DNA from 4 places in the Nonomuraea muscovyensis genome. Region 2 is predicted to be linked to each of the others. Evidence: predicted binding sites of a transcription regulator. Region 2 holds the regulator's gene; each other region holds the start of a gene.
What was found. The regulator LexA, encoded in region 2, represses DNA repair genes until DNA is damaged. The targets are predictions, from matches to a motif close to TCGAACANNTGTTCGA.
Positions count from the first base shown of each region.

Region 1 (4,209 bases), 290 kb from region 2:
GAACGCCGCAGCATCTCGGCGAACGACAGGTCGCGGCCCGTCATCACCTCGATGATCTTGAGGACCTGCTCGTGGAAGACCACGACGCCGTGGGTCTCCTTCAGCGCGCCGTGCAGCCGTTCGTGCGGGTAACGCGGCTCGCGCCAGCCGTGCCTGGCCTCCAGGTAGGGGGTGACCATGTCGGAGTTGACCGGGCCGGGCCGGAACAGGGAGATGTCCACGATGAGGTCGTGCATGGTGCGGGGCTCCAGCTTGGCGACGAGCTCGCGCTGGCCGGGCGACTCGATCTGGAAGCAACCGAGCGTACGGCCGGCGCAGATCATGTCGTAGGTCTCCTGGTCGTCGCGGGGCACGTACTGGACGGCCGGGTCGTCACCGCCCTGCTCGTCCAGCGCGACCTCGACGTCGTCCACCCGCCTGATCTCGCTCAGCGTGTAGGCCATGGCCGACTGCATCCGCACGCCGAGCACGTCGAGCTTGAGCAGCCCGGCCTCCTCCACGTCGTCCTTGTCGAACTGCGACATCGGGAACTCCAGCAGGCTGCGCTCCACCGGCGTGCGGTCGCGCAGGGTGGCGTTGCCGATGAGCACCCCGCACGGGTGGAGCGCGATGTGCCGGGGCAGCCCGTCGAGCTTCTCGGCCAGCCGGAACACCCGGTCGAGCCCCGCCTCGCCGAGCCGGCTGTCGCGCAGCTCCGGCAGGTCGCTCAGCGACGCGGTGATCTGCCGGGCCCTGATGTGCGGGAACGCCTTGGCGATGGCGTCGATCTCGTGCGGCGGCAGCCCCATGGCGCCGGCCACGTCGCGGATGGCGCTGCGCGCCCGGTAGGTCTCCATCATGGACACACAGGCCACGCGCTCCTCGCCGTAGCGGCCGAAGATGGCCTTGTAGCAGTCGAGCCGGCGCGCGGACTCCACGTCGACGTCGATGTCGGGCAGGCCGACGCGGCCCTCCGACAGGAAGCGCTCCATGAGCAGGCCGTGGTGGAGGGGGTTCACCTCGCCGATGCCGAGAAGGTAGGTGACCAGGCTGCCCGCCCCGGAGCCGCGGACCGCGCACCGGATGCCCATGCCGCGGATCATGTCGGTGATGCCGGACACGGCGACGAAGTAGCCGGACAGGCGCTTGCGCTCGATGATGTCCATCTCCGCCCGCAACCGTTCGCGGGCGGCGCGGGACCGGGTGAGGCCGCGGGCGGCCAGCCCGTCCTCGACGCGGTGGCGCAGCAGCGGCACCGGGTCGCCGCCGATCTCGGGCAGGTGCAGGGCGGGCGGGTCGCCCCGCAGCGCGAGCAGTTCCAGCGGGTCGATCACGCACTGCTCGGCGATCCGCCGGGTGGTGCGCAGCAGGCGCGCGATCCGGTCGTCGTCGGAGCCGCAGATCCTGGCGGCCACCTGCAGCATGTCCTTGGAGCTCTTGAGATGGGCGTGGGAGGTGGGGCGGTCCAGGTGGCGCGGGTGCAGCGGGACGAGCTGGCGGGCCGCGTCGAGCACGTCGCCCACCTGGTGGTCGGCCGGGTCGAGGTAGCGGACGGCGTTGGTGAGCACGGCGGGCACGCCGAGCGACTCGGCCAGGCCGAGCATGCGGGCGGCGTTGGTGGCGTCGCGGTAGCCGTACTGGTCGACCAGTTCGACCACCACGCCGGGCACCGCGTCACGCCACCGGGTGAGCAGCGCCCGGGCGTGCTCGTCGCGGCGTTCGGCCACCGCTCGGCCCACGTCGGACCGCGGGCCGAGCAGCACCGCCAGCCCGCCGGAGCCGGGAGCGTCGCACGCGGCCACCAGCTCGCGGGTGACCCGCGGCTCGCCGCGCTCACCCGCGTGGTGGGCGGCCGTGACCAGCCGCGCCAGGCGGGACCAGCCGTGCGAACGGGCCAGCACCGTGACGCGGTCCTCGGCGCCGGGCCCGGTCCGCGGCCTGGGCCGGCGGCCGCCCGGCCGGGGCGGCAGGACGTCGTGGCCGACGCCGTCCATCCCGGGGAGGCCCCCCGTGCCCGGAAGGCTCCCCGCGCCCATTCCGGGCAGCGGGTCGGGCCAGGCGCCGGGGCCCGTGCCGGCGAGCGCCAGGTCGACGCCGAAGACCGGGGCGATCCCGGCGTCCGCGCACGCCTGGGCGTGCTTGACCGCCCCGTACAGGCCGTCGCGGTCGGTGAGGGCCAGGATGTCCATCCCGTCGTCGGCCGCCCGTCGCGCCAGCGCCTGCGGGAAGGCCGTGCCGTAGCGCATCGAGTAGGCGGAGCACACGTTGAGGTGGGGGAACGGGGGCGCCATCAGTCCCACGCCCTCATGAGCAGCCAGCCGCCGCTGGCGGTGTCGAACCTCAGCTCGTACGAACCGACCATCCGCCCGGGAGCGGCCTCGACCCGCCAGAACCGGCGCTCGCCGGGATCGCCCTCCCCCGTCTTCCACCACTCGCGCGCCACCACCCAGTGGTCGAGGACGCGGCGCACGAGGTAGAGGCGGTCGCGCCAGACGAACTGGGTGGGCTCCCCGTCCCTGGTCCACACCTCGATCGGGTCGCCATAGAGTCTGCTCAAGATGCTTCTCCCCGCGGCTCTCGTGCCTGTGCTGAGCCGCCCGGGGGAAGGCGGGCGCTACGTATCGAACATATGTTCTCAGGGCCCGAAACGCAAGTCGATCGCCCGCCCCGCCGGCGGGATCGGCGCCGGTCGGGCCGCGGACGAGGGCGCCCACGCCGGTGGCGTTCGCCGGGCCGTCCCACCGCACTACCCTCGCCCGCCGGGGTGATGCGCCGCCGGCGTCACCGCCGCGATCGTGACCGGCGGCGGAGTCATCGCCGCCGTTCCCGTGTCGGGCCCGCCCGGACCCGACGCGATGTCGGTAAGCTAACCCGCCGTGAGCGGTGAATCCTCGCACATCGGGCGCTACCGGCTACTGAGCGTGCTGGGGCGAGGCGGGATGGGCACGGTCCATCTCGCCGAGGACCCCGCCGGGCAACGTGTCGCCGTCAAGGTGATCAACCCGGAGCTCAGCCAGCACGAGCAGTTCCGCATGCGCTTCCGCCGGGAGGCGGACGCCGCCCAGCGGGTGCGCAGGTTCTGCACCGCCGCGGTGCTGGAGGCCGCCCTCGACGGCGACCAGCTCTACGTCGTCACGGAGTACGTGCCCGGACCCAACCTGGAGCAGGCCGTCGAGCAGTCGGGGCCGTTGACCGGGTCCAGCCTGGACGCCCTGGCCGTCAGCGTGGCCACCGCGCTCACCGCGATCCACGCCGCCGGGGTGGTGCACCGCGACCTCAAACCGTCCAACGTGCTGCTGTCGCCCGTCGGCCCGCGGGTGATCGACTTCGGCATCGCCCGGGCACTCGACACGCTCGGCGGGGTGACCGGCACCGGTGAGCTCATCGGCACGCCCCGGTACATGGCGCCCGAGGTGCTGCGCGGGGAGCCGGTCTCGCCCGCGTGCGACGTGTTCTCGTGGGGGTGCCTGGTCGCGTTCGCCGCCAGCGGGCAGGCCCCGTTCGGCGGCGGCACGCTGCCCGCGATCGTCTACCAGGTGCTCAACACCGAGCCCGACCTCAGCGCGGTCGAGCCGGGCCTTCGGGAGCTGGTCGCCTCCGCCCTGCGCAAGGACCCGGCCACGCGGCCCACCGCGCAGCAGTTGCTCGACCACCTGGTGGGCCGCTCCGCCCAGCCCGAGCACGCGGCCCACACCGTCCAGGTGGCCTGGCAGCAGGCGACGACGCCGTTCACCGGCACGCCGCCGTTCGGGACCACCCGCGGGACGCGGGGCCGCCTCGTCGCGGGCCTGGCCGCCGGCGCGCTCGGCCTCGCGGCGCTCGGCGTGGGCGCGTGGGCGCTGCTCACGCCCGGCGGTCCGCCCGAGCTCCCGGTCCTCTACCAGGAGGACTTCACGCAGACCACCGGCGGCTGGCCCGGCACCTACGACGCCGACGAGGACGCCAGCTACGGCTACCGGACCGACGGCACGTACGGGCTCGACGTCGAGGAGCACAGCGAGGAGCGCTGGGCCAGGGCCCCGCTGCCCTATCTCACCGCCACGCCCACGACCTCGCCCGACCCGTCGGCCACGCCCACGCCCATGCTGCCCGAGACCGTGCTCGTCGCCGTCACGGCCGAGGTCGAGCAGGTGACCGGCAGCGGCGAGTACGGCGTCTACTGCCATGCCGCCGAGGACGACTCGTACTACGAGTTCGGCGTCGACACCACCGGCAAGGCGCGCATCCGGC
Region 1 is NZ_JACHJB010000002.1:3,155,775-3,159,983, forward strand. Features, by position in the region: gene FHU36_RS31305 (DNA polymerase III subunit alpha) at 1-2,270, opposite strand, end outside; gene FHU36_RS31310 (DUF6504 family protein) at 2,270-2,536, opposite strand; gene FHU36_RS31315 (serine/threonine-protein kinase) at 2,856-4,209, shown strand, end outside.
Region 1: a site for LexA is predicted at 2,601-2,616, ahead of FHU36_RS31310 (DUF6504 family protein). Genes of this name have one in related genera too.

Region 2 (4,209 bases):
CCGCACCGTGGCGTCCTGCGCCCCTTGGTTCGGCCGGGCTTCATCCCGAACCCCGTCAACCGGTGGCGCGGCGTCACGTCTCCCCCGGCCTCGTGGTGCGGCATCGCGCACCACCTTGCCCAGCCGGACAGCGGTCCGCGTGTCCTGACCCGGCCGGACTGCACGTTGCGCGTCCCGGCCCACTTGGGCGGCACGTGCTGCGTCCTGGCCCAACGCGGCTGCACCCTGCGCGTCACGGTCCTGCCGGGCGACATTTCGCGTGTCCTGGCCCGATCGCGCGACATGTCGCCCGTCCCAGTCCTGCCGAGTGACGCGTCGCGTGTCCTGGCCCGGTCGGGCGGTGTCTCGCGCGTCCCGGTCCGGGCGAACGGCACGCCGCGCTTCCCGGTCCGATCTGGGCCGCCCTCGGGAGCCCTTGACCGGTGGGGTGGTGTCGTCAGAGTCCGCCTCGGCTCGCGGAGGCGGCACAAGCCAAAGCTGCGGCCGGCGACGGCCTGCCGAAGAGCCGCCCACCCGAGAGCCGCCCGCCCCAGGACCACCCACCCGAGACTCGCTCACCCCAGGACCACCCACCCGAGAGTCGACTGCCGGGGAGTCTCCTGGCAACCAATCATCTCCCCAGGAGTCTCCTGGCGGCGCGGCACCTGCCTGGGAGTCTCCGGCCGGAGAACCGTGTGCCGAAGGAACGCCCGCCAGCGGGTCACCCGCCGGAGAGCGGCGTTCGGCCCTCGCGGTGCCGGGCAGACGCCGCGACGGACCGGTTGCCCCGTCATGCGACCCGGAGCCCTGCGTGCCGTCACGTCTGGAGCTGTGTGGGGCACCGCCTTCCTCACCCACGGCACCACGCCGAGAGCCTGTCCGACCGCCTGACCCGACCCGGGCTCTCCGAACTGGGCCGACACCGTCCATCCAGCCTTGCTCGACATCGTTCGTCCGGCCTGACCCGGCACCGCCCAGCCGGCCTGGCTCGACACCGCCCATCTGGTCGTGCCTCTCCACGAGAGCCGCCCCCCTCTCCGGAACCTCGGCCCCGCCCGATGACACGCCGCCGCCCCGCGACCTGTCCTCCCGCATTGAGAACCCCCACCCCTCCAAGTGGCCCGCCTGGAACCGCCCGTCCCGTGCCGGCCCGCGCTCAAGCAACCCCTCCACCACCGACCAGGCCGGAAGGGCGTCATAAAAGGCCCTCGAACCCCCGCACCGTCGAGGGCCGGGCAGGTGATCCGCTTCGCCGCCGAGAAAGGGCCTCAGGGCGCGAAACGCCCGCCTCCCGCGAGACCGGGGCACCCGCCCCGTCGGCACGACTCCCGGTGAACGGCACGTCGCGCCTCGGTGTCACCCCCGCCCGCGAACTACGACATCGGGCGAAATTGCCATGTGAACGGCTCAGCGCATGGTTTGCCCGTGTTTTGGGCCCGCGCCTCGCGGGACCGGAACGGTGCTGGACAGCGCCGGGAAACCGGCTCGGCCGCCCGGTGTCGTCGTCGGTCAGGTCGATGACTGTGGTCGTTCGCATGATGACCTCCCACACCGTCGCAGTCCGAGAAAAAGCCCCGATAATGATCAGCAAATCGAACACGGTGTCGATCGAACTCCCGTACGATGTTGTACACCACACTGGCGACAATTTCGAGGAAGACTCGAACAATTGTTTGAAGATGATCTTCAACAGAGATACGGTCGCTGTGTGCGACATGAAGACCACGGACCGGGAGGTGCGCCGGCTGCGGCGACCCGGCTGGCAAGGAGGAGAGCATGAGCGAGCGAGATGACGCAAACGGGGTCACCGACCTCGCGGTGCGCCGACGCGACTCCCTGGGCCTGACTCCCAGGCAGCGCAAGATTCTCGAAGTGATTCGCGACTCGGTGCAGCAGCGCGGATATCCGCCGTCCATGCGCGAGATCGGCGAGGCCGTGCAGCTGACCAGCACGTCCAGCGTGTCGCACCAGTTGACGGCGTTGCAGCGCAAGGGCTACCTGCGCCGGGACCCGCACCGGCCCCGCGCCCTGGAGGTCCGTCTGCCCGGTGAGCCCGTGCTCTGGGTCGACCCCGAAGCCGCCGGCGAGGACTCGACGGTCAACCGGCCCACCGCCGCCTACGTGCCGCTCGTCGGCCGGATCGCCGCCGGTGGCCCGATCCTGGCCGAGGAGAGCGTCGAAGACGTCTTCGCCCTGCCCAAGCAGCTCGTCGGCGAGGGCACGCTCTTCCTCCTGCAGGTCACCGGCGACTCGATGATCGAGGCCGCCATCGCCGACGGCGACTGGGTCGTCGTCCGCCAGCAGCCGGTCGCGGAGAGCGGCGACATCGTGGCCGCCATGATCGACGGCGAGGCCACCGTCAAGACGTTCAAGCGCAAGGACGGTCACGTCTGGCTGGTCCCGCACAACCCCAACTACGACCCGATCCCCGGCGACGAGGCCAGCGTCCTCGGCAAGGTGGTCGCGGTGCTGCGCCGGCTCTGACCGGCTGTCACGCCAGCCGGTCGGTCGTCGCACGTGGTCCCGGCCGCCGCTTGGGACGAGATCGCCCGTGCTACCGACATCGCTGGTAGAGGTAGAGGTCGCTCGTCCCTACTGGCAGTCGCCCGTAGGGACGAGGTCACACGCGGTTCCGCAGTCGCCGCTGGCGACGAGGTCGTACGTGGTTCCGCAGTCGCCCGTAAGGACGAGGTCACACGCGGTTCGGCAGTCGCCGCTGGCGACAGGCAGCGGCCCGTAGGGCGCGAGATCGCATGCGGTTCAGCGGCAGTAGCCAGGGGGACGAGCCTGGCGTCGACCAGGCGTGCGGCTCGGGGGCGGCTCGTGCCGGTGGTCATGCGTCCCTGGTGGACGGTGACGGCGCGTCGCGGCAGGTCGGACGGCGGCTTGACCCTGAGGCGATCTCTGTGTGGCCTCGCGTTGCGGTGATCACGGTGTGCGGGCAGATCTGACTGATGAGCAGTGGCAGGCACGAGAGTCGTTGCTTTCGGCCCCACGTCCGGGTGTGGTCGCTCGGGCGTGGGGCCGAAGCGCAGCTGGGCCGAGCTCGACGACCTCTGGAACGCCCGGCATGTCGTGGCTGTCACTCGTTGCGTCCACCGCTGCAGAGCATCCGGAGGCGGGCTTCCCCAAGATCCGCGGCGAGTTGCTCCCCGCCGGACGTCCCCTGGACGTCTTCACCGCCGCGCCTGGATCACCGTTCCCAGCCACCACTTGGCCGCCACCACCGCCCGCCGGCCGTCGCAGGGTTGTTGAGCGCTTGGTCGAGGCCAGTGCCGCCGGGCGGTGTGAGGGAGAGTGAGGAGGCCGTGCCTCCTCTCACGCCGCCCGGCGAGTCACACCGCCCTGCGAGTCACACCGCCCGGCGAGCTCTCACACCGCCCGGCGAGATCATTCAGCGCAGGTAGCCGACAGGGCCGTCGAGGCTCCAGCCGGGCTCGTTCGCGACGATGGAGTCCTTGTGCGCCGTGATGGCGATGCGCCACTTCGACTGGTTGTCGAAGTGGAACCGCCAGAGGCGCTTGGCCGTGGCTCCTGTCTTGCCGATGTAGCCGACCACGCCCTCCTTCACGAACCTCCCGGAGGCGGTCAGCGAGGCGACCTCGCTCTCGCTGGCGGTCACCAGGTAGGAGGAGACGTTCGCGGCACGCAGGCGGTACAGCGGTGTGCCGCCCGGGAACGGACTGGTCGCCACCAGCCCCAGCGGAGTCGCCGTGCGCTTGAACCGGTGGACCGTCTCGGCGCGCTCGGCCTCCGTGCTGCTCGCGGTGTAGAAGAAGCCCTTGCCGGTCACCATCTCGATGAGCGGCTTGGTGTCGGTGCCCGCCCCCGCGGTGGCCGCGCCCGCGCCGACGTTCGCGCTCGCGGGGGCTCCTGACAGCACCAGTCCCGCCGTCGCGGCCGTCACGACCATGGCGATCTTACGTGTCTTGATCATGTGTTCCCTTGCTTGCAGCGCCGGTGGGGCACTGGATTCGGCTGCGCGAGGTCGTCCCCGCACATGGGCTGTGCGGTGGGCGGCCCCGCTCCGGACCCCGCGACGGTAGGGGTTCCCGCTTACCGATCAACGTCGTTTCGCCTTCATCTCGCTGTCGTGCCGGGCCGGCCACGGGGAGATCAGCCCGCTGAGACCAGGGAAAGCCGGATATCTAGACTGATGCGGTGAGTGACGCAAAGCTCCTAACTGACCTCAAAGCCACACACGATGGATTGAAGTGGGCCAAGGCCGGC
Region 2 is NZ_JACHJB010000002.1:2,868,024-2,872,232, forward strand. Features, by position in the region: gene lexA (transcriptional repressor LexA) at 1,756-2,463, shown strand; gene FHU36_RS29965 (hypothetical protein) at 3,374-3,916, opposite strand.

Region 3 (4,209 bases), on a different contig from region 2:
CGGCATGCCCGCCCGTGGCGTGCTGTCGACGGCCGCGTGCCGTTCGGACCTTTCCGCTCTCTCCTTCCGTACGGCGAGGCGCTGCGCGAGCCGCAGGACGCGGCGCCTGGCGCGGTTGGCCTTGGTCTTGGCTGTCTTCGGGGGTGAAGGCTTCTTGGCCATGCGGGTGTCCTACCCACGCCCGTCGCCGTTCCATACTTGAGTGATGCGCCTGACCGAGTTCTGGAGACGGATGCGCGCCCATTTCGGCGACGCTTATGCCGATTCGTGGGCCCGCGACTACGTGCTGGCCCCGCTCGACGGCCGCACGGTGATGCAGGCGCTGGCCGAGGGCGAGAGCGCCAAGTCGGTCTGGCGGGCGGTCTGCCAGGTGGAGGACGTCCCGCCCCGCCTGCGATAGCGGGCTCACCCGGGCGGCGGCGGGTCGAGGGTGTCCCTCAGCGCGCGGGCGGTGCGGTCGAGGTCGTCGGTCCGTCCCTGGCCGCCCGGCGACCACAGGAAGACCCACCCGTCGGGGGTGAGCGCGGCGAAGACGATCGTCTGACGGCCGGTCCCCGGATGCCAGACCCGCAGCATCGGATCATCGCCGCCCATCATGCGGCCCACCAATCCGTGCGCGGGCAGCATCTCGGCGAGAGCCCGCAGATGGGTGCGCCGTTCCCCGGTGTACGTGCTCGACACGTCGCCGCCTCCAACCCTCAACGGAGAATCTCCCCGCCTTGCGACGCCCGCGATCCTGTACGGCGAAATAGCCCGAAATTTCGTGACTTCAGGCTGTACGAGAGCCGGCCGACCCCGTCACCACCACCCCCTCCCACCGGCGCGCCCGACGCTCCACCATGAGCCCCACTCCCCTGATCGCGCGGCACCCTCGCCCCCGCCGCCCCGGGCACCACCCATCGTCCGCGCCGCCCCTCGACCAGAACCCGCCCTCGGCGGTCTGCTCGGACCCGCACCCTGCCTCGCTCTCCTCGTGCCTCTCCCTGGGCTTCTTCGCCGTCATCCCGCCGTGGGGGCTGTGGCTCTTGCGCACTCCCTGCGGTCCGGGCACTGCCGCGTCAAGAGGTTCTCGAAGGTGTGGGCAGAGGATGTCGAGAACGGCCTGGCGGCTCCGTCTCCGGGGCGGACGCGGCCACCGTGGCGGCACCACACCAGGGAGACCCAGCATGACGATCCATCGGATGGACAACGTCCTCATCGTTGTCGACGACCTTGACGCTGTTATTTCGTTCTTCGTCGAACTAGGCATGGAGCTGGAGGGCAAGGCGCCGATCGAGGGACGTTGGGTGGAGCGTGTCATCGGGCTCGACGACGTCCGACAGGACATCGCCATGCTGCGGACCCCGGACGGCCACGGCCGAATCGAGCTGGCGATGTTCCACACGCCGAAGGTGATCAGCGCCGAGCCGAAGGACGCGCCGGCGAACACGCTGGGCATTCGTCGCATCATGTTCGCCGTCGACGACATCGAGGACGTCGTCGCCCGCCTGCGCACCCACGGCGCCGAACTCGTCGGCGAGCTGGCGCGGTACGAGGACAGCTATCGGCTCTGCTACGTCCGCGGCCCCGAGGGCATCATCGTCGGACTGGCCGAGCAACTCGGCTGAAGGCCGCCGAAGGTACCGGGAGAACCATCCGGGCACCCGCGCCCGGACCGCCGGTCGCGTACGCGCCCCCGAGCCCACCGCCACCCCTGACGACCTGGTACCCCGTGCCAGGCGAGCGCCGGTGACACGAACCTGATGATCGTCAAGGTTCGGTGGCACAGGACGACTCCGAACGGACTCCCGTGCAGCAGCGTGTTCGCGGTGTGATCGAACAGTCGTTCGGCTACCATGGGACCTGCCGGGCCACGTCTTCCCCGGCATCAGCAGAAAATGTCGGTGGCAGGCCGTAGCTTTCACTCGACCGACCGACCACGACCCTGCAGGGGGAGTTCCCATGGCTATCAACGACCGCGAGAAGGCCCTCGAGACCGCCCTCGCACAGATCGAGAGGCAGTTCGGCAAGGGCTCCGTCATGCGCCTCGGCGATGACGCGCGAGCCCCCATCGAGGTGATCCCCACGGGGTCGATCTCCCTTGACGTCGCGCTGGGCATCGGCGGCCTGCCTCGCGGCAGGATCGTCGAGATCTACGGCCCGGAGTCCTCGGGTAAGACCACGGTCGCGCTGCACGCCGTGGCCAACGCACAGCGTGCGGGCGGCATCGCGGCGTTCATCGACGCCGAGCACGCCCTCGACCCCGAGTACGCCAAGAAGCTCGGCGTCGACACCGACGCGCTGCTGGTCTCGCAGCCCGACACCGGTGAGCAGGCGCTCGAGATCGCCGACATGCTGATCAGGTCGGGCGCCGTCGACATCATCGTCATCGACTCCGTCGCCGCGCTGGTGCCCAAGGCCGAGATCGAGGGCGAGATGGGCGACAGCCACGTCGGCCTCCAGGCCCGCCTGATGTCCCAGGCATTGCGCAAGGTCGCCGGCGCGCTCAGCAGCACCGGCACCACCGCCATCTTCATCAACCAGCTGCGCGAGAAGATCGGCGTCATGTTCGGCTCGCCGGAGACCACGACGGGCGGCAAGGCACTCAAGTTCTACGCCTCGGTCCGGATGGACATCCGCCGCATCGAGACGCTCAAGGACGGCACGGAGGCGGTCGGCAACCGCACCCGCGTCAAGGTCGTGAAGAACAAGATGGCCCCGCCCTTCCGGGTCGCCGACTTCGACATCCTCTACGGCGTGGGCATCTCCCGCGAGGGCGGCCTGATCGACATGGGCGTCGAGCACGGCTTCGTCCGCAAGTCCGGTGCCTGGTACACCTACGAGGGCGACCAGCTCGGCCAGGGCAAGGAGAACGCCCGCAACTTCCTGAAGAACCACCCCGACATGGCCAACGAGATCGAGAAGAAGATCAAGGACAAGCTGGGCGTGGGCCCGCGTCTCGACGCTCCGGCCGAAGCCCCCGCCCCCGCTCCGGCCGCAGCCCCGTCCGGCCGCGGTTCCAAGGCCGCCACGCCGAAGCCCGGTGACGTCTGATCGGTCGCCACATGAGTGACACCGATCCGGCGAAGGCGCCTCAAGCTCGCGACTGGGGCGCCTGGCCCGACTCCCCTCCCTCATCCGCCGGGGGCTCCCGTTCGTCCCACGCCAGGAGCCGCCGCGACCTCCCCTCCCCGGACGACGACCCCGTCGGCTCGAAGGGCGCTCCCCCCTCGTCCGACCGGGGCGGGTCCGCATCGTCATCCGGGGGCGGCTGGCCGTCGGTGACCGAGTGGCGCGAACGCAAACGCCGCCCAGCGGACTCCGCCGCCTCCCCCCAGGAGCACGACGCGAGCCCCGCTCCAAGCGGCATGACCGTCCAGGGGGCTTCCCGAGGCACCACGACACCAGACCACGAAGCATCTCAGGACAGCGCGGCCGCAGATCACGAAGCACCCCAGGTCGGAGCACCATCAGATCGCGCAACACCCCAGGGCGGCGTGGCCCTGGATCACGGGGCCCTCGCAGCCGACCTCACCGCGGGATTCGCGGCCCCGGGAGCCGGTGGTGTGCCGGGGTCCAAGCTCCCCACCGCCAGTGACGGCCGAGGCACCGGCGACGTCGCCGACGGCGCTCGGGACGCGGGTGCCGGTCCAGGTGTCGGTGACGCTCCGGCCTCTGGTGACGGTCGGGACGCCGGTGGTGTTGCGGGTGCCAACGACTCAGGAGCGGGTGGGTCCGCAACCCGCAGGTCCGAGGCGGGTGGATCCGAAGCCGGTGGGCTCGGGGCCGGGTGGTCGGGAGCTGGTGGAGGGCCCCGGGCCGGGGACGAGGCCACCTCCTGGTGGTCACCCGCCCCCTTGCTGCCCCCCGAGGAGGGGAGCGAGCCGGAGAACGCGCGTAAACCTCGTCGTGGCCGGCGGACGGGCGGCCGGGCCGGTGGGCGGCGCGGTCGTGCTGCGAGTGCGAACGAAGGATGGCTGCCCGACGGACCCGATGACGGCCCGAAAGCCGCCACCGCACCGGACGCCGATCCCGAGGCGGTGGCCCGGGCCATCTGCCTCCGGCTGCTGACGATGGCCCCCAAGACCCGCGCCCAGCTCGCGCAGGCCCTGCGCAAGCGCGACGTGCCGGAAGAGGCTGCGGAGGCGGTGCTCGACCGCTTCTCCGAGCTGGGGCTGATCAACGACGAGGCATTCGCCGAGGCGTGGGTCGACTCCCGCCATCACGGCC
Region 3 is NZ_JACHJB010000001.1:1,153,962-1,158,170, forward strand. Features, by position in the region: gene FHU36_RS05460 (hypothetical protein) at 1-162, opposite strand, end outside; gene FHU36_RS05465 (DUF3046 domain-containing protein) at 206-400, shown strand; gene FHU36_RS05470 (hypothetical protein) at 406-681, opposite strand; gene FHU36_RS05475 (VOC family protein) at 1,182-1,607, shown strand; gene recA (recombinase RecA) at 1,942-3,033, shown strand; gene FHU36_RS44140 (RecX family transcriptional regulator) at 3,348-4,209, shown strand, end outside.
Region 3: a site for LexA is predicted at 1,815-1,830, ahead of recA (recombinase RecA). Genes of this name have one in related genera too.

Region 4 (4,209 bases), 1.0 Mb from region 2:
TGTTCGTGGGCGTCGGCCCGCTCAGCGTCGCCGGCTGGAGCAACTTCCGCGGGATGCGCCTCCTCGACACCTTCGCCGTGCTCGTCCAGCCGTTCCTCGTCAGCGTCCCGGCACTGCTCGTGCTGACGCTGCTGTGCAAGGGCCTGGCCGAGCGGACCGACCGCGACCTCCTCGGCGGGGTGGTCCTGCCGTCGCTGCCCATGGCCGGCGTCCTGACCGGCGCGGTCACCCTCGTCAACGCCCAGGACGTCCTGTGGCCCCTGCTGGTTACCCACGACCGCGGGCTGGCCACCGCGCCCGTCGCCCAGATGCTCCAGCTCACCCAGTTCGGCCGGACCGCGGTCGACGCCGCGCTGACCACCCCGCTGCCCGTCGTGGTGATCGCCCTGCTCGCCGTGGTCGCGGCCCAGCTCCTCTACCTCGACCGGCTGACGCTCACCGTGGGAGGCGAAAGTCGTTGGCCCATCCCGGCGACTCCTGCGTAGGTTGTCCCACTGTGGACATTCGTGACCTGACCCCCGACGACACCGACGCCATCCTCGACCTGCGCAGACGGTCGTTCGGCCCCGTCTCCGCCGCGGACGCGGACAAGTGGCGCAAGGCCGTGGGCCCCGTGATGGCCGAGGGCCGCTACCTCGGCGTGTTCGACGGCGACCGGCTGGCCGCCGGCGCCCGCGTGCGCGCGTTCACCCAGTGGTGGCACGGCAGGCCGCAGCCGATGGCGGGCGTCGCCGGGGTCACGGTCAACCCCGAGGACCGCGGCAGGGGCGTCGGCACCCGGCTCATGCGCGCGGTCGTCGACCGCGCCGCCGAGCTGGGCGACGCCGTCTCGGCGCTGTATCCGGCCACCACCCCCGTCTACCGCGCGACGGGCTACGAGCACGCCGGCGCCCAGCACCTGATGGTCCTGCGCGCCGAGGCGCTGCGCTCCATCCGCCCGTCCGGCCCGGTGCGGCTGCGCCGGATGGGCCCCGCCGACGCGGCCGAGGTCGTCTCCGTCCTGCACCGTGTCCACGGCGCCGCCCGCGCCTCCGGCCCCATCTCCTGGGACGAGCGCACCTGGGCCCTGTGGCTCGCCGAGGAGGACGACTTCCTCTACCTCGCCGAAGACGGCTACGTCGTCTACCGGTGGGACGACGGCGACATCCGTGTCGCCAACCTCGTGGCCGGCTCCGAGCGGACCGCCCGCGCGCTGTGGTCGCTGGTCGGCTCCTCCTCCTCGATCGCCGAGCACGTCACCGCCCCCGTCGCGCCGGACGACCCGGTGCTGTGGCTGACCCGCGAACGCTCGAAGGAGAAGGCCACGGACATCCGGTGGATGTTCCGGGTGATCGACCTGGCGGCGGCCGTGGCGCGCAGGGGCTACCCGGCAGGGGTCGCCCTCGACGCGACGCTCGACGTCGACGACCCCCTGCGGCCGGGCAACACCGGCCGGTGGCGGCTGCGCGTCTCGGGGGGCCAGGGCGCCGCCACCCTCCTGGGGGCCGCCACACCGGCCGCTGACGGCCCGGGGGACGGCTCCGGGTCTCCGGCCCCCGCGATGCCCTCCGGGGGCCCCAGGCTCACGATCAACGGCCTCTCGGCCCTGTACGCGGGCATCCCCACAGCCACGCTGCGCCGTAGCGGCCTCCTGTCGGGGGACGACCGCCACGACGAGGCCCTCGACACGACCTTCGCCGCCCGGCCGTACATGCTGGACTACTTCTGACCCCGCCCCGGCCACCCCAGGTCGCCATCCTCGCCGCGATCCGCCCGCCCGAGCCGCCGTCCGCCCTTCCGCGCCGCCTGTGACGTCGTGGCGGTGACACGGCGTCCGGCCAGAAACGGCGGGCGTTTCGCGATGCGCGGCCCCCTCCGGCCGGGGTAGAGTCTCGTGCCGAACACATGTTCGGCGCGGTGGCGACACCGGTGCCGGTGCCGGTGACGCCGCCGGCCCGCCGCGGGCGACCCCGCGCCCGGACGACGTGCGGTGATGGCTGGCCTGGCGGGAGGCGGACGGGTGCGGGTGATGGGCGTCGATCCGGGGCTGACCCGATGCGGGGTGGGGGCGGTCGAGGGCCGTCCCGGCGCGCCGCTGTCGCTGGTCGCCGTCGGCGTGGTCCGTACGGGCGCCGACGAGGACCTGGGCACCCGGTTGGTGGGCATCGAGGCCGGCATCGAGCGGTGGCTGGACGAGGTGCGTCCCGACGCCGTGGCCGTCGAGCGGGTCTTCAGCCAGCACAACGTCCGCACCGTCATGGGCACCGCCCAGGCCGCCGGCATCGCCGTCCTGTGCGCCGCCCGTCGCGGCCTGCCCGTCGCCCTGCACACCCCCTCGGAGGTCAAGGCCGCCATCACCGGCAGCGGCACCGCCGACAAGAAGCAGATCGGCGCCATGGTGACCCGGCTGCTGCGACTCAGCGAGATGCCCAAGCCCGCCGACGCCGCCGACGCCCTCGCCCTCGCCATCTGCCACGTCTGGCGGGGTGGCCCGCAACACCGCCTCGCCGAGGCCGTCGCCGCCGCCAAGGCCCGGGCCAGGACCGGCACACCGCCGCCAGGACACGGAAGCGGAGCCCGTGCCGCCCGAAGGCCGTGACCCGACGTGGTCGCCGCGCCCCGCGAGCACGTGCCAGGCTGGGAGGGCCGCGCCGTGACGGCATCGCACGGAAGGGGACGTGAGACTGTGGCCGTACCTCTCACCTGGAAGGACATGACGCTGTGATCGCTTCGGTGGCCGGGCGGGTGGCGGCCGTCGCTCCCGACGGCGCGGTGATCGAGGTCGGCGGGGTCGGCATCCTCACCCACTGCACCCCCGGCACGCTCGCCAGGCTCAAGGTCGGCGAGGAAGCGCGCCTGGCCACGTCGCTCGTGGTCCGCGAGGAGTCCCTCACGCTGTACGGGTTCGCCACCGACGACGAGCGGGCCGTCTTCGAGCTGCTGCAGAGCGCCAGCGGCGTCGGCCCCAAGCTGGCCCTGGCCATGCTCGCCGTCCACACGCCCCACGCGCTGCGCGTCGCCGTGGCCGCCGCCGACCTCAAGGCCCTCACCAAGGTGCCCGGCATCGGCCAGAAGGGCGCCCAGCGCATCGTCCTGGAGCTCAAGGACCGCCTCGGCACCCCCGCCACGGCCGTCGACGCCGCGCTCAACGGCGACCGCGGGACGGCGCCCTGGCGCGAGCAGGTGCACTCGGGCCTCGTGGGTCTCGGCTACTCCGCCAAGGACGCCGACGAGGCCGTCGCCGCCGTCGAGCACGAGGCCGACGCCGACCTGGTCGCCGGCCGCTCCCCGCAGGTGGCCGCCCTCCTCAAGGCCGCCCTCCGCTCACTCAGCGCCCGATGACCGCCCCGCGCGGCGTCCTGCCGGTCGCCTCCTGGGGCGCCCTGTCCGGCGCGCCGGGCGGCGGGCGCCGCCGCACCCGCCAGGCGCCGGAGTGCCGTACGCTCGCAGGGCCCGCGCGCCGCCACCCGGGCGCGGCGGACAGATGGCGGCGCGCCCGCGAGGACGCCCGCGAGGACGCGCGGAAGGAGGAGGCGTGAGCCTGGAGCGCGATCTCGTGTCCCCCGACGCCGAGGGCGACGAGCTGCAGATCGAGGCGGCGCTGCGGCCGAAGCGGCTGAGCGAGTTCATCGGCCAGGGCCGGGTCCGCGAGCAGCTCTCGCTGGTGCTGGAGAGCGCCATGCGGCGCAACCGCCCGCCCGACCACGTGCTGATGAGCGGCTCGCCCGGGCTCGGCAAGACGACCCTGGCCATGATCATCGCGGTGGAGCTGAACGCCCCCCTGCGCATCACCTCGGGTCCCGCCCTCGAACGGGCCGGCGACCTCGCCGCGATCCTGTCCACCCTCGCCGAGGGCGAGGTGCTGTTCATCGACGAGATCCACCGGATGGCCCGCCCCGCCGAGGAGATGCTCTACCTCGCCATGGAGGACTTCCGCGTCGACATCGTCGTCGGCAAGGGCCCCGGCGCCACCGCCATCCCGCTCGACATCGCGCCGTTCACCCTCGTCGGCGCCACCACGCGCGCCGGGCTGCTGCCCGCGCCGCTGCGCGACCGCTTCGGCTTCACCGCCCACATGGACTTCTACGAGGTGGCGGAGCTGGAGCAGGTGCTTCGCAGGTCGGCCACGCTGCTCGGCGTGACGCTGCCCGGCGAGGGCGCCCACGAGATCGCCCGGCGCTCGCGCGGCACACCGCGCATCGCCAACCGGCTGCTGCGCCGGGTGCGCGA
Region 4 is NZ_JACHJB010000002.1:1,826,090-1,830,298, reverse strand. Features, by position in the region: gene FHU36_RS25230 (ABC transporter permease family protein) at 1-485, shown strand, start outside; gene FHU36_RS25225 (GNAT family N-acetyltransferase) at 497-1,708, shown strand; gene ruvC (crossover junction endodeoxyribonuclease RuvC) at 2,000-2,578, shown strand; gene ruvA (Holliday junction branch migration protein RuvA) at 2,701-3,321, shown strand; gene FHU36_RS25210 (hypothetical protein) at 3,318-3,518, shown strand; gene ruvB (Holliday junction branch migration DNA helicase RuvB) at 3,464-4,209, shown strand, end outside.
Region 4: a site for LexA is predicted at 1,877-1,892, ahead of ruvC (crossover junction endodeoxyribonuclease RuvC). Genes of this name have one in related genera too.